Regions from separate parts of the Comamonas squillarum genome, predicted to be linked through region 3. Evidence: riboswitches for the same ligand, from Rfam matches in the RefSeq annotation. Region 3 holds a riboswitch; each other region holds the start of a gene.

Region 1 (4,798 bases), 1.1 Mb from region 3:
GCCCGCCGCTGCCGGCGGCGTGGGCCAGCAGGGCGACCAGTGCAAATGCGCAGAGCGCGCCAAAAAAGGCGCCCACGGTCATCGAGATGGCGCCCGCGCCGATGCCCACGACGGTCACCAGCACTGCGCCGGTGGAGGCCCCGGCAGAGATGCCGAGCAAATAGGGTTCGGCCAGCGCATTGCGCAGCAGCGATTGCAAAATGACGCCCGAGACCGCCAGGCCCGCGCCGCAGCTGGCCGCCACCAGCGCGCGGGGCAGGCGGTAGTTCCAGACAATGCCCTGGCTGATGGGATCGATGGCGTAGTGGGCACCGGCCAGCTTGTTGGCCACCACCTGCAGCACCAGGCTGGGCGACAGCGCCGTCTCGCCAATGGCGATGCCCAGCGCCACGCTCAGCAGCAGCGCCAGTGCCGCGCCCAGGCACCAGGCGGCCCCATGCAGCGGCCTGCGCAGCGCCGATGGGCGCGCTGATGCCGTTGCCACCATCATGCAGAGCCTTGCATCAGCGGCTGATCAACGCGCGGCCGCTGGGCCGAGCTTGCGTACCGCATCGCTGATCTGCTCCATGCCATCGACCAGGCGGATCGAGCCTTGCAGCGCATCGGCATCAACAATGACGATGCGGTTGTTCTTGACCGCATCCATGTGCTGGGTGACCGGATCCTTCTTCAGAAACTCCAGCTTCTTTTGGTAGTCGTCCGCAGGGAAGCGGCGGCGGTCCATGCGGGCGATCACCAGGACCGAGGGGTTGGCCTTGGCAATCGTCTCCCAGCCCACGGTGGGCCATTCTTCGGACGAGTCGACGATATTGCGCAGGCCCAAGGTCTGCAGCATGTAGCCGGCAACGCCATTCTTACCAGCCATATACGGGTCGATGGCCAGATCGGCGCTGGAGAACCACAGCGCAGCCGAGAGGTTCGGCTGCTGCGCCGCCTGGACCTTGGCGACCGCTTTGGCCTGGCGCTCGCGCAGGTCCTTGACCAGGCGCTCGCCCTGGGGCTGCACATCAAAGAGCTGCGCCAGTTGCGTGATGCTCTTGTAGAGCGCCTGCACATCGTAGGCCGCGGTGCGGGTGCCATCGGCGCCCTTGAGGTTGTTCTTGCCTTCACAGTCGGAGGGCATCGCATAGGTGGCAATGCCCAGGTCATGGAACTGCTCGCGCGTGCCCACGACGCCGTCCTTGCCGACCATCCACTCGAACTGCGACACCACCAGTGCCGGGCGCTTGCCGATCACCGACTCGAAGCTCGGGTCGTTGTCCGCAAGGCGTGGCACCTTGTCATTGATCGCCTTGAACTGGGGCAGCACGGCGTTGAACCACAGCGAGGTGCCCACCAGCTTGTCGCCCAGACCCAGCGCATACAGCATCTCGGTGCCGGCCTGGCCGATGGTGACGACCGAGGCGGGCGCCTGCTTGAGGGACACCGCGTAGCCGCAGTTTTGCAGCTGCATCGGATAAGGGGCAGCCCAGGCGGACAGCGAGGTGAATACACAGGTAGCCAACAGGGCAGGCAGCGCAAAACGGCGAACAGGCATCGGAATCGTCTCTCCAGGTAGAGGCTGGGCATGCGGGCCGTGCGAGCCGATCCGGTGCGGGGCGCTGCCCGGTGGAGCCAGGACAGGCTTGCGCAGACGAGACGCTGCTCACCGCCCGGACACCCCGCCGGTCATGATCAAAACACACGCACATCCGCCATGAATGGGTTTGCATCACCGGCGTTTGCGATGTTCGCCTTGCAGCGCGCAAACCGGTGGCATGCCTGTTTCTCTGTGCAAACCAGGGGCTTGCCAGTGGGTTGTGAATGCATGACCTTGGCAGGTCTCCTGACTGGCCGGTCTGCGCAGACCATCGCCTTCCCGAACCGCAGTTCAGTGGCGCATGGATGGCCTGCTCGTGGCCTACAGTTGCGGGGGCAGTTCCGTTTGGGGGCGCTGGCTGCCGGCTCGCGCTCCCTGGATTCCCTCATGCCCCGGCACCCTGCCGTGCGCATGTTCTTGCGAAACCAAAGTGGCTGTACTGTAGCCGATTTACAGGGCCTGCATGCTAAGCTGCAGGCCGTTTGATGGCCATGAACCACCCACCCACTACACCCAGCGCATACGGCATCCGCCGCGTTGAACATCTCGCGCCGGTGGCGGCCTTTTTGCAGGCGGCGCGCCAGACCATGTTTGGCGATCGGGTCGATACCAACACGCCGCAGGCCGACCTGCGCGACTTTGCCTCGGTCTACGCATCGCCCGGCGGCTGCATGCTGGCGGCCTGGCAGGGCGACAGCGTCATCGGCAGCATTGCCTACCGCGCCTATGACGGGCGCTTTGCCCATCTGACCGTGCCCAGTGCAGGCACCGCCGAGGTGGTGCGCTTGTATGTGGACCCGGCCTGGCGCCGGCAAGGCCTGGCTGGCGTGCTGTTCGCGCAGCTGCGTCAGCGGGCGCTGCAGCAGGGTGTGCAGCGGCTCTACCTGCACACGCATCCTTTTTTGCCAGGCGCGCAAACCTTCTGGCAGCGCCAGGGTTTTATCACCCTGCACCAGGATGCCGACCCGCTGTGGCAAACCATCCATATGCAGCAGGTGCTGCAGACGGGGCCTGCTCCGACGCATCCGGTACGGGCGTAAAAAAACCACCGCATGCGGTGGTTTTCCTGTGGCAGTTGCGCAAACAGCGGATCAGCGCTTCTTGCGGTATTTTTGCAGGGCGGCAATCTGGGCGGCCATGACGGACAGCTCGGATTGGGCCTTGGCCAGGTCAAGCTCGCCCTTGGCGTTCTTGAGGGCTTCTTCAGCCTTTTGCTTGGCTTCAACCGCTTTTTGCTCGTCCAGGTCCTTGCCGCGCACAGCGGTGTCGGACAGCACGGTCACGCAGTCGGGTTGCACTTCGAGAATGCCACCAGCCACGAAGATGAACTCTTCGCCGCCGTCGGCCTTCTCAATGCGCACCGAACCCGGCTTGATGCGGGTGATCAACGGCGTGTGGCGGGCGTAGATACCGAGTTCGCCCATTTCACCAGGCAAAGCCACAAAGCGGGCTTCGCCGGAGAAGATGGATTCTTCAGCACTGACCACATCAACGTGGAAGGTGTTCATCTTTGATCCTCAGAGTGAAAAAGAAACTAGTTTGCGAGCAGGGCTGCGTGCGGCAGCCCGTTCTGCAAAGCTTAGATCTTCTTCGCCTTCTCGATGGCTTCGTCGATCGTGCCAACCATGTAGAAGGCTTGCTCGGGCAGGTGGTCGCACTCGCCGTTGACGATCATCTTGAAGCCGCGGATGGTTTCCGACAGCGGCACGTACTTGCCTGGAGCGCCCGTGAACACTTCAGCAACGTGGAAAGGCTGCGACAGGAAACGCTGGATCTTGCGAGCGCGGGCCACGACGAGCTTGTCTTCGGGAGCGAGTTCGTCCATACCCAGAATCGCAATGATGTCGCGCAGTTCGGTGTAGCGCTGCAGGGTACCCTGCACTTGGCGGGCGACCGAGTAGTGCTCTTCACCGACCACTTGGGGGTCCAGCTGGCGGCTGGTCGACGCCAAGGGGTCCACCGCAGGGTAGATACCCAGCGAAGCAATGTCACGCGACAGCGCCACGGTGGAGTCCAAGTGGGCGAAGGTCGTTGCTGGCGATGGATCGGTGTAATCGTCCGCTGGCACGTACACGGCCTGGATCGAGGTGATCGAACCCACCTTGGTCGAGGTGATACGCTCTTGCAGACGGCCCATTTCTTCGGCCAGCGTAGGCTGGTAGCCCACGGCCGAAGGCATACGGCCCAGCAGTGCGGACACTTCGGTACCGGCCAGCGTGTAGCGGTAGATGTTGTCCACGAAGAACAGCACGTCCTTGCCTTCGTCACGGAACGCTTCTGCCATGGTCAGGCCGGTCAGCGCCACGCGCAGACGGTTTCCTGGTGGCTCGTTCATCTGGCCGTACACCATGGCAACCTTCGAGTCGTTGAGCGACTCCTGGTTCACCACACCGGCGTCCGACATTTCGTGGTAGAAGTCGTTACCTTCACGGGTACGCTCACCCACGCCGGCGAACACGGACAGACCGCTGTGCGCCTTGGCGATGTTGTTGATGAGCTCCATCATGTTCACGGTCTTGCCCACACCGGCACCACCGAACAGACCGACCTTACCGCCCTTGGCGAACGGGCACACCAGGTCAATCACCTTGATGCCGGTTTCCAGCAGTTCCTGTGCAGGGGCCAGCTCGTCATAAGCGGGCGCCTTGCGGTGGATGGAAGCGGTCAAGGTCTGGTCCACAGGACCGCGTTCGTCGATGGGGTTACCCAGCACGTCCATGATGCGGCCAAGGGTTGCCTTGCCCACGGGCACGGTGATCGCCTTGCCGGTGTTGGTGACCATCAGGCCACGCTTGATACCGTCCGACGAGCCCAGCGCAATGGTACGCACCACGCCGTCGCCCAGCTGCTGCTGCACTTCCAGCGTCAGGGCAGTGCCTTCGAGCTTCAGTGCGTCATACACGTTAGGCACGCTGCCGTGGGGGAACTCAACGTCCACCACCGCACCGATACATTGAACAATCTTGCCTTGTACTTGAGCCATTTGTTGCTCCAATATTGATTTCAGTCGAGCTGTATTACACAGCCGCGGCGCCTGCGACGATTTCCGACAACTCGGTCGTAATCGCAGCCTGACGCGTCTTGTTGTAGATCAGCTTCAACTCGTTGATGACGTTGCCGGCGTTGTCGGTAGCGGCCTTCATGGCCACCATGCGCGCAGACTGCTCGGAAGCCATGTTGTCTGCAACGGCCGAATAGATCAGCGATTCCGCATAACGC
Region 2 (4,798 bases), 1.1 Mb from region 3:
TCTGCGCGGCCAGCTGGTCGATCGAGGCCTGCAATTTGTCAATCTGCCCTTGCGCTTGGGCTTCGATAGCAAAGATACGCGCCACATTGCGCAGGTCTGCCAAGGTGTCGCCCAGCGCCACACGCTCGCGCTTTTGCACATGGATGCAGGACTCGGACAGCACATAGCTTGCCACGCCATGCTGGGCCAGCAGCTCGGGCGTCACCCCGCCGGGGCGAAAGCCATAGCTCCAGCCGCCAAACACAAAGTCGGCGCGGGCCTCGAGCATGTTTTCCAGGTTCATGTCCTGCGATGACAGCTTGGGCACCTGGGCGAGCTGGGTCATCAGCTCGGGGCTGATTTCCTTGCGCGACGGTATGCCCGAGTAGCCGACCAGCCTGGGCCCCAGGCCCAGAAACAGGAACATCTCGGTGATGTTCACATCGTGCGTGATGGCACGCTGCGGCACCCGGTCATAGCGCTGGGGCTGGCCGCAGACATCGATCTCCAACGGCGCAGCCCGCAGGCCTGCGGGCACTGCTGCCGCTTCGGCCATGGGGATGGCCGCCGCCTGGCTGGGGCGGCTGGGCGGCTGCTGGCCCCCTGGCCGGTCGCAGCCGGTCAGCACCAGGGCAGCAGCTGCCGCCAGGGCACGCAGGGTTTGCCGGGAAGCGCTTGTGGTCATGCTCTACCTTGCTCAGAAACGCAGATGGGCCATTAGCTCAAAGCTGCGGCCATTGCCCATCAGCCATTGCGAGCCGTAGGACGATGCAGCATAGCGTTTGTTGGCCAGATTGCGGCCCACCAGGTTCAAGGTGGTTGTGCGGTTCAGGTTCCAGCCCAGCACCGCATCGGCCACCGTGTAGGCGGGCAGCTGCGCGGTATTGGCATTGCTGGTGTAGCGGCTGGCAACATGGCGCAGGCCCAGCGATGCGCGCCAATCGCCCGTCTGGTAATGGGCCCAGGCATTGGCCGTGTAGCGCGGTACATTGGCCGGCTGGTTGCCAGCGCGGTCAATGGCTGTGGCGCCTTCGAGCAGCTCGTCGAACTGGGCATCCGCATAGCCCAGGTTGCCCTCGAAGCGCCAGGCCTTGGTCGCCCGCCAGCTGCCTGCCAGCTCGATCCCCTTGGACGACTGCTTGCCGCCCTGGATCGACAGCGCGGGGCGGTCCGGATCGCGGGTGATGATGTCTTTCTTGCGGATATCGAAGACCGCCAGAGTCCATTCGCCCTGGCCATTGGGCAGCTGCTGCTTGATGCCCACTTCCACCTGGCGGCCTTTGCTCAAGCTAAAGCCGGTTTGCGACTGGGTCAGCGACAGCAGGCTGTTGACCGGGTCATGGCCTGTGCTGACTTGCGCATACATGCTGGTGTGCTGGCCCAGCTTGTGCGTGAGGCCCAGGCGCCAGGAGGTGCCGCCCAAGGTCTTGTCAAAGCGGGCTTGGCTCAGCAAATCCATGCGGTCAAAATCATAGAGGTCGCGGCGCAGGCCGGCCATCAGCAGCCACTGCTCGCCCAGCTTCCAGGCGTCTTCCAGGTAGAAGGCGTTTTGGCGGATGCGCGAGGTCATGCGCGGCTTGTAAGGGTCTGGGCTGTCCCAGTAGCCACTGGTGCCACCGGTCAGCGGCACATCGGATTCACCGGTATAGGGCGAGCTGTTGAGCGCGGTGAACTTGGCCTGCGACACATCCCAGCCCATCGCTATCTCATGCTGGCCGGGCTTGAAAACGGCGCCTAAGCGGTTGCCGCTTTGCTCCAGGTCGTGGCCGATCTCCAGGTAGTCGTAGCGGTGAACCGTGCGCGTGCTGGCATCGTAGTCATAGCCTTCGATGTTCTTCCAGTGGCGGTCGGCCTTCATATGGTAGGTCTCGTTGCGCAGCACCAGCGCCTCGCTCACATTCCACTCGGCCCTCAATTTGTAGCGCTGGTCCTTGTAGTGGATGTCGCTGTCGAGAAAGTTGAAATTGCGGTCGCCCAGCGCCGCCACCGGCTTGCCATCGACCACCGGGGTGCCAAAGTAGCGCTCGGGCCTTTGGTCGCTGACATCGGCCGTCAGGTCCAGGCGCAGATCGCTGCTCGCCTGCCAGCGGATGGCGCTCATGATCTTCTTGCTGTCGCTGTTGCCCAGTTGGCGCTCGCCATCGGTGCGATCGCCGTAAACATCCAGGCGGTAGCTCAGGCTGTCGCTCAGCGCGCCGGTGCTGCCCAGGCCCGCGCGGGCGGTGCCGTGGGAGCCAGCGCCCAGCAGCAATTCGGTCGATGTACTGCGGCTGGGTTCCTTGCGCACCGCGTTCACCGTGGCGCCCATGGTGCCGCTGCCGTACATCAGCGATGCGGGGCCGCGCAGCACATCAATGCGCTCATAGCCCCAGCTGGAATTGGGATAGGCCACGGTGCCGGCTGCAACCCCCAGGCTCAGCCCGTCTTCGGCCACGCCGACCGAGTTCACACCGGTAAAGCCCCGGCTGGAGAACGACAGCCCGCCATTGCCAGGCGTGCCATTGGCACTCAGGCCCACGCTGCGGCCCACGGCATCGACCACCTCGTAGTCGGCACGCTCTTGCACCTGCACGGCCGAGACCGAGCTGACACTGGCGGGCAGGTCCTGCAGCGGCACGGCCAGCTTGCTCGCCGAGGTCGACGGCAGCTGGAGCGCATTGGGCTCGCTGCGCTGGTCGCTCACCACCACTTCAGGCAGTGAGGCTTCTTGGGCATGGGCTACTGTGATGCCCAAGGCGGGCAAACACAGAACACAGGAGCTGCCAACCAGGCGCAAGGAGGAAGAGAGCCGCTGGGCGGCCAGGAGCCGGTTTTTCGGAAAAGGAACTGCAGTCATTTGAACAAAAGGCGCTAACTGCCTGATGCGGGGGCTGCACTGCACGCGGTCACCCCCCAAGACGGGGTCGCGCGAAGAACCGCCGTCCACACCCCGCAGACAGTTGAGAGAGCACGTGCTGGCCAGAGGCACAGCGCGCACTGCGACTAGGAACAGGCCGGTCTCCGGGCTTACAGGCGGTGCAGCGCAGGCGCTGACCCGGTAGCCGGTCTTCCCAGGGTGCGGGTGTCTTATTGCCTGGCAGGCGTGGACACTCTCTCAACCCCAGTGACTGGGCCCGCGTGGGAGCGGGCCGCATCGGCTACGTTTCCTGTCTACCGTTGCGGGGGCAGCCAAGGCTTGGGGGAGCGCACTCCCGACCTTGTTCCCGTTTCACTCGCATGCGAGCACCTGTAGATAGGCTTTTTTCAAAGCGCAGCCAGTGTACCAGCCGCAAGCCCGGGCAGTGCCTTTTGGCCATGGCCTGTGTCAGCTGGGCGATACAGCGCATGCCCCAGTGGCTGTATCAGCCCTGCGGCAGCCGCGTCGCATAGCCGATGAAGTCAGTGCTGCGCAGCTGGCCCAGCAGCCACTGCCGAAAGCTGGCCTGGATTGGGCGCTCTCCCCCGCCCCGGCGGGTGTAGAGGTGGAACTTGGGCGTTCTGTCCATCGGCAGTTGGCGCAGCAGCTCGGCCCCAAAGGGTGCGAGCAGCTTGCCGCTGTGGATATAGCTGAGCGCATCGACATAGGACAGCAGGCCCACGCCCTGCCCGCTGAGAACGGCTTGCAGCATCGCATCGTGCGTGTGCAGCAGCATGGGGCTGACATGCTTGCCGCCGGGCTCCAGGCCCAGCATCGCATAAATGTCCTGCCACAGACTGTTGTGCGTCAGCGGCGATATCAGCCGGTGGTGCGGCAAATCCTGCGCTGTCTCCACCGGGTGCTCGGCCAGCAGCTGCGGCGCAGCCACGATCACCTTGAGGTCTTCGAGCAGCGGCGTTTCATCGAGGTGGTCCACACCGCCGTAGCCCCAGACAATGGCTGCATCCAGATCGCCGCTATCGAACGAAGGCAGCTCCACACCGATGGAGATGCGCAGATCGAGCTCCGGGTAATCCTTGGTGAACGAGGGCAGCGAGCGGATCAGGTACTGGGTTGCAAAGTATGGGCTGACCTGGATATGGAACTGCGCAGCCTTGTAGTGGGAGCGCACGGCTTCCAGCCCCTGGCTCAGTGCATCGAGCCCCTGCTCCACATAGTGGTACAAGGTCTGCGCCTCGGCGCTGGCCGCCAGGCCCCGCGCGCCGCGCTCGAAAAGTTGCACATCCAGCGCACTTTCCAATTGCTTGAGTTGCTGGCTGGCGGCCTGTGGCGTCAGGCACAGCTCGTCGGCCGCCTTGCGGATCGAGCCATGGCGGTAGACGGACTCGAACACGCGCAGTGGCTGCAGGGGCGGGAGCTTGTATTTCATGGAGGAGCGCCAGGCCAGGAGAGGCAGAGCCCGGGCTGGCGATGATTATAGGTCGCAGCCCGGCGCCCAGCGGGCCGGCATGCCACCGCTCTTGCCTGCTGCGCCCTGCCCCGCTGATGCATAAAAAAACGCATCCAGAAAGGATGCGTTCGGGCTGGCGCAGCGCTCAGCAGCGCATGGCCTTACTGGACCGGATCACCATGCATCGGCAAACCGGTGCGGTCCCGGCTGCTGACCAGGGCGATGAGGCCAATGATTGCCGCGCCAATGAGGTAGTAGGCAGGCACGACCGGGTTGCCGGTGCGGGCAATCAACCAGGAGTTGATCATCGGCGCGGTGCCGGCAAACATCGCCACAGCCACGTTGTAGCTCAGCGCCATGCCCTTGAAGCGCACGCTGGTGTGGAACATCGAAGGGATGATCGAGTAGATGCTGCCCAGCAGCATGGCCAGACAGAAGTTGAGCACCATCAAGGACAAGATCTTGGCGGCGGTGCTGCCTTCGAGCAGCAGGTGAAAGCAAGGCACGGCCAG
Region 3 (4,798 bases):
TGGATGGGCCTATTGTGCGTGCTGGCGCCCAGAGGCTTCTTGATGTACATCAAGGACGCGTGGCAGGCCTTGGGGCACATTGGGGCGTCCGCTAGGAAGAAGAACCATGATTTCCCTGACCCCCGAACTGCTGTGCCGTTTTGATGTTCCCGGCCCCCGTTACACCTCGTATCCTACCGCAGACCGATTTGTTGAAGCCTTTGCTGCGAATGAGTACAAGCTGGCGCTGGCGCAACGCGGCACCGGTCTGGCGGGCCGGCTGTCGCCGCTGTCCTTGTATGTGCATGTGCCGTTCTGCGCCTCGCTGTGCTACTACTGCGCCTGCAACAAGATCATCACCAAGCACGCCGAGCGGGCCGACGAATACCTGGATTACCTCGAGCGCGAGCTGGACCTGCAACTGGCCCATGTCAGCGCCCGCCCGACCATCAGCCAACTGCACCTGGGTGGGGGCTCGCCCACCTTCCTGACCGATGCCGGCCTCAGCCGCCTGATGGATATGGTCAAAGAGCGTTTTCATCTGCAGCCCGGTGGCGAGTACGCGATCGAGGTCGACCCGCGCACTGTGAGCGGCGAGCGCCTGCAGCACCTGTACCGGCTCGGCTTCAACCGGCTGAGCTTTGGCGTGCAGGACTTTGACCCGCTGGTGCAAAAGGCGGTGCACCGCGAGCAGCCCGCTGACCAGGTGTTTGCCTTGGTCGAGCAGGCGCGCGCTATCGGCTTTGAATCCATCAATATCGATTTGATCTATGGTCTGCCCCAACAAAGCCCGGCCAGCTTTGTGCGCACCATGGAGCAGGTCAACGCGCTGCGGCCCGACCGCATTGCGCTGTATGCCTATGCGCACCTGCCCGAGCGCTTCAAGCCCCAGCGCCGCATCCAGGCCCAGGACCTGCCCAGCCCCGCCGACAAGCTGGCGATGCTGGCCCAGGCCCTGGCGGCGCTGGAAGCCGCCGGTTATGTGTATGTGGGCATGGACCATTTCGCCTTGCCCGACGATGCCTTGGCGGTGGCCAAGCGCCAGGGCCGCCTGCACCGCAACTTTCAGGGCTACAGCACCCAGCCCGATTGCGATCTTATGGCGCTGGGCGTGTCAGCCATCGGACGCATTGGCGCCACCTACAGCCAAAATGCCAAGACCCTGGAGGAGTACTACGACCTGATCGACCAGGGCCAGATTCCCGTGGTGCGTGGGCTGGCACTGACGCGCGACGACCTGCTGCGCCGCACGGTGATCATGGGCCTGATGTGCCAGGGGTGCCTGGCGATTGAATCGCTGGAGCAGGCCTGGCTGATTGATTTTGCGCAGTACTTTGCCGCCGAGCTGGCCCAGCTGCGTGAGCTGCAGGAGCAGGGCCTGGTGCAGCTGAGCGACGAATCGATCAATGTGACCGAGCTGGGCTGGTACTTTGTGCGTGGCGTCGCCATGGTGTTTGACAAGAACCTGCAGGCCGACCGCAACCGGGCGCGCTTCTCGCGGATTATCTGAGGGCAGGGCGTGGGCAGGCCTCAGCCCTGCCAGGCCGCCAGGCTCTTGTAGAGCATGTAGAGCGCCAGGCACAGCAAGATGCCGCCAAAGATCTTCTTGAGCTGGCCCACCGGCAGCCGGTGCGCGGCGCGGGCGCCCAGCGGCGCGGTCAGCACGCTGCAGGTGGCAATGGCGGCCAGGCCGGGCAGCCAGATATAACCCAGCGAATGCGGTGGCAGCCCCTGCAGGTGCAGGCCGGCCACCATGAAGCCGATGACATTGGTGACCGCAATCGGAAAGCCCAGCGCCGAGCTCGTGGCTACCGCGTTGTGCATCGGCACGCTGCACCAGGTCATGAAAGGCACGCTGATGAAGGCGCCGCCCGCGCCCACCAGGCCCGAGAGGCAGCCGATCACGCCACCCGCAGCCAGCTGGCCGGCCGTGCCCGGCATGGCGCGCATGGCCTGGCTATTGGGCTTGCGGAACATGCGCAGTGCCGAGTAACCAATGAACAGGCCAAAAAACAAACCCAGGTAGCTGCCCTTGAGCACCGCAAAAATACCCAGGCTGGCCAGCAGGCCGCCCAGCACAATGCCCGGGGCCAGGCGTTTGACAAGGTCCCAGCGCACCGCGCCATGCTGGTGGTGGGCGCGCACGCTGGACATCGAGGTGAAGACGATGGTCGCCATCGAGGTGGCAATCGCCATCTTGATCGCCAGCTCCGGCGCCACGCCCTGGGTGCCCAGGATGTAGGTGATGAAGGGCACCAGCACCATGCCGCCGCCAATGCCCAGCAGGCCCGCCAGAAAACCGCCGATCAGGCCCAGAAACGACAGCGGCAGCAAAACAAGAGGATCAGTCATGGCGCGCAGTAAAAAGGCCACCTGAAACAGGTGGCCTGAAACCCCGCTGTCGCGGAGAGGAGAAGACAGGTTGGGCGGAGCCTGCCCGAAAAAATCAGGTGTTCGCAGCGGATCCACTGGACCGTCATCCTGAACCGGGGGTTCAGGTGGGCGAGGGCAACCTATCGTTGGGTTCATCTGACGCGAGACGATCACGCTCAATAGGTAATGTACCAAGCCCGTGCTCGTAGAGCATTGGTTCAAGGAACTATAAAGTCCAGCAGGGCTGCGAACGCTTTCATTGTAATCGCTCGCGCCTGCCGCACCCACCAAAACTGCAATTCAATGTGCCTGGATTGGTCAAAAAAGATAGCTGGTTAGCCAGATTGAGCAATGGGTGGCGTGATATTTTGCAGCCAGGCATTGCATGGCGCGGCAATCTGGTGTTGGCGCCTGCTCGCGGCAGTGCCTCAAGCGCTGGTGCCCAGGGTGTCGGCCGGTTGCGCGGGGGCCGGCGCCAGCGCCGCGTCCAGCCGTTGCATCACCGACTGCACACGGGGCGCATCCCAGTCCAGGCTCGCCTGGTCCCCAGGGGCGGTCTGGGCCTGGACCTCAACCATCGCGGCAGACTGCGCAGCAGCTTGCGCTTGCAGGGCGTCTGCGGTCTGGCTGAGCTGGCTGTTTTGCACTTGCAAATCAAGCAGGTCAAAAGCGACATTGAGGGCCGCCAGCACAGCGATGCGCTCGCGGCCACGGATCTTGCCCGCGTCGCGGATGCCGCTCATGGCCTCATCGACATGCTTGACGGCAGCCAGCAGACGTGCTTCCTGGCCTTCGGGGCAGCCCAGCATATAGCTTTGCTGCATGATGTGTACTTCCAGCTGTTTCATCATTCGTCCTGGTCAAAGGTCTTGGGCAGGCGTTCGATCAGTGCATCCACGCGGGCGCGGGCCGCTGTCAGGCGCGATTGGAGGGAGTCGCGCTCCTGGGTCAGGGTGGTGACTTGCTCTTGCAATTGGGCGTGGGCGCGTTGCAAAGCCTCATGACGGCTCAGCAGTGCCTCCACCCGCTCAAGCATCAGATCCATAGAAGGCGTAGTGGCCATAGAGAGACAGTCTTCTTAAGTGCGCAATGGGTTTAACGCTAAAATTGTACCCGTTGGTGCTCGCCCCAGTGGTTCACATGGGGGCAGTTCAACGGGAAGCAGGAGCGCCGCTTGTGCCCTACAAGCCTTACGCAACCTGCGCTGCCCCCGCAACGGTAAGCGATGGTTGGCTTTTGCGCCATCCACAGCCACCACTATGCCACTGAATACCTTGAACAAGTGTTTGGGAAGGCGTGTGCTGTGTCATCGCCAGCCCGGATACCGGCCAACAATAGTGGAGGCGCGTGGCTGAGGCCTTGCCGCGGCTTCCGTGTTCCCCATTGCCGGCGGGGAGGCTGGCGCGGGGTGGTTCATCACCAACTCAGTGCATGTTTTCCTCTGCTTTTTCGACACGCCCCTTCGCGCGTCCCGCGCTTGCGCCCCGCTCGCGCACCCTCCATACCCCCCGTTTTTTGGCCTTGGCCATCGCAGCGGCGCTGCCCCTGTTTGCGCTGCCAGCACAGGCGCAGCAGGCCCCAGCCGCCCTGGAAACAGAGGGTAAAAACCTGCAAGAGATGGTGGTGACCGCCAACCGCATCGAGCAGCCGCTGTCCGATCTGGTGGCCGACATGTCTATCATCGATGCGCAGACCATCGAGCGCCAGGGCCCGGGCAGCGTGGCCGATGTGCTCGCGCGCGTGCCGGGCATCCAGATTTCGCGCAACGGCGGGCCGGGCACGACGACCAGCGTGTTCATGCGTGGCGCCGATTCGCGCTTTACCGCTGTCTATGTCGACGGCGTGCGCATGGACTCGCAATCGACTGGCGGCGCCTCCTGGCAATCGATTCCGCTGGCGCTGATCGATCGCATCGAAGTGCTGCGCGGCCCGGCCGCTGCCGTCTACGGCTCGGACGCGATGGGCGGCGTAGTGCAGATCTTCACCAAGAAAGGTGAGGGCGCGCCCCAGCCCTATGTCGGCCTGGGCTTTGGCAACCGGGGCACGTTCACGGCCGAGGCCGGTATCTCCGGCGGCGCCGACGGCTGGGATTACGCGCTGGGTCTGAACCGCTCGCAGACCGATGGCTTCAATGCCCGCACCGTGGCCACCGCCAACCCAGACGAGGACGACTACCGCAGCAATGCGGTCAGCGGCCGCCTGGGCTACCAGCTCAACGGCCAGCACCGGCTCGAAGCCACCTTGCTGGCCAGCGATGTGAACTCGGGCTACGACAGCAGCCTGACCGAGGACGACCGCAGCCTCAACAAGATGTTTGCGCTGGGCCTGAACTGGCAGGCGCAGTGGACCGAGCACTACAGCACCAAGCTGCAGTTCAGCCAGTCGCGCGACTATTACGAGACCCGGCCCTCGCCCTACCAGACGGACACGCGCCTGCATAACTACC

Evidence for each region. Region 3 has a riboswitch for cobalamin ahead of N4T19_RS09455 (TonB-dependent receptor domain-containing protein). Riboswitches for the same ligand answer to the same signal wherever they lie in the genome.
Region 1: linked by a shared signal. The riboswitch ahead of N4T19_RS14685 (ABC transporter substrate-binding protein) and the one ahead of N4T19_RS09455 (TonB-dependent receptor domain-containing protein) in region 3 are both predicted to bind cobalamin.
Region 2: linked by a shared signal. The riboswitch ahead of N4T19_RS04470 (TonB-dependent receptor) and the one ahead of N4T19_RS09455 (TonB-dependent receptor domain-containing protein) in region 3 are both predicted to bind cobalamin.

What each region holds. Positions count from the first base shown of each region.
Region 1 covers NZ_CP104377.1:3,168,844-3,173,641, forward strand. The annotation lists gene N4T19_RS14680 (FecCD family ABC transporter permease) at 1-490, opposite strand, end outside; gene N4T19_RS14685 (ABC transporter substrate-binding protein) at 515-1,537, opposite strand; cobalamin riboswitch at 1,799-2,024, opposite strand; gene N4T19_RS14690 (GNAT family N-acetyltransferase) at 2,071-2,619, shown strand; gene N4T19_RS14695 (F0F1 ATP synthase subunit epsilon) at 2,671-3,087, opposite strand; gene atpD (F0F1 ATP synthase subunit beta) at 3,159-4,562, opposite strand; gene atpG (F0F1 ATP synthase subunit gamma) at 4,597-4,798, opposite strand, start outside.
Region 2 covers NZ_CP104377.1:947,911-952,708, forward strand. The annotation lists gene N4T19_RS04465 (ABC transporter substrate-binding protein) at 1-664, opposite strand, end outside; gene N4T19_RS04470 (TonB-dependent receptor) at 677-2,713, opposite strand; cobalamin riboswitch at 2,954-3,224, opposite strand; gene N4T19_RS04475 (LysR substrate-binding domain-containing protein) at 3,321-4,265, opposite strand; gene N4T19_RS04480 (MFS transporter) at 4,448-4,798, opposite strand, start outside.
Region 3 covers NZ_CP104377.1:2,021,965-2,026,762, reverse strand. The annotation lists gene hemN (oxygen-independent coproporphyrinogen III oxidase) at 107-1,489, shown strand; gene N4T19_RS09470 (sulfite exporter TauE/SafE family protein) at 1,510-2,331, opposite strand; gene N4T19_RS09465 (cell division protein ZapA) at 2,781-3,200, opposite strand; gene N4T19_RS09460 (PspA/IM30 family protein) at 3,200-3,415, opposite strand; cobalamin riboswitch at 3,455-3,699, shown strand; gene N4T19_RS09455 (TonB-dependent receptor domain-containing protein) at 3,784-4,798, shown strand, end outside.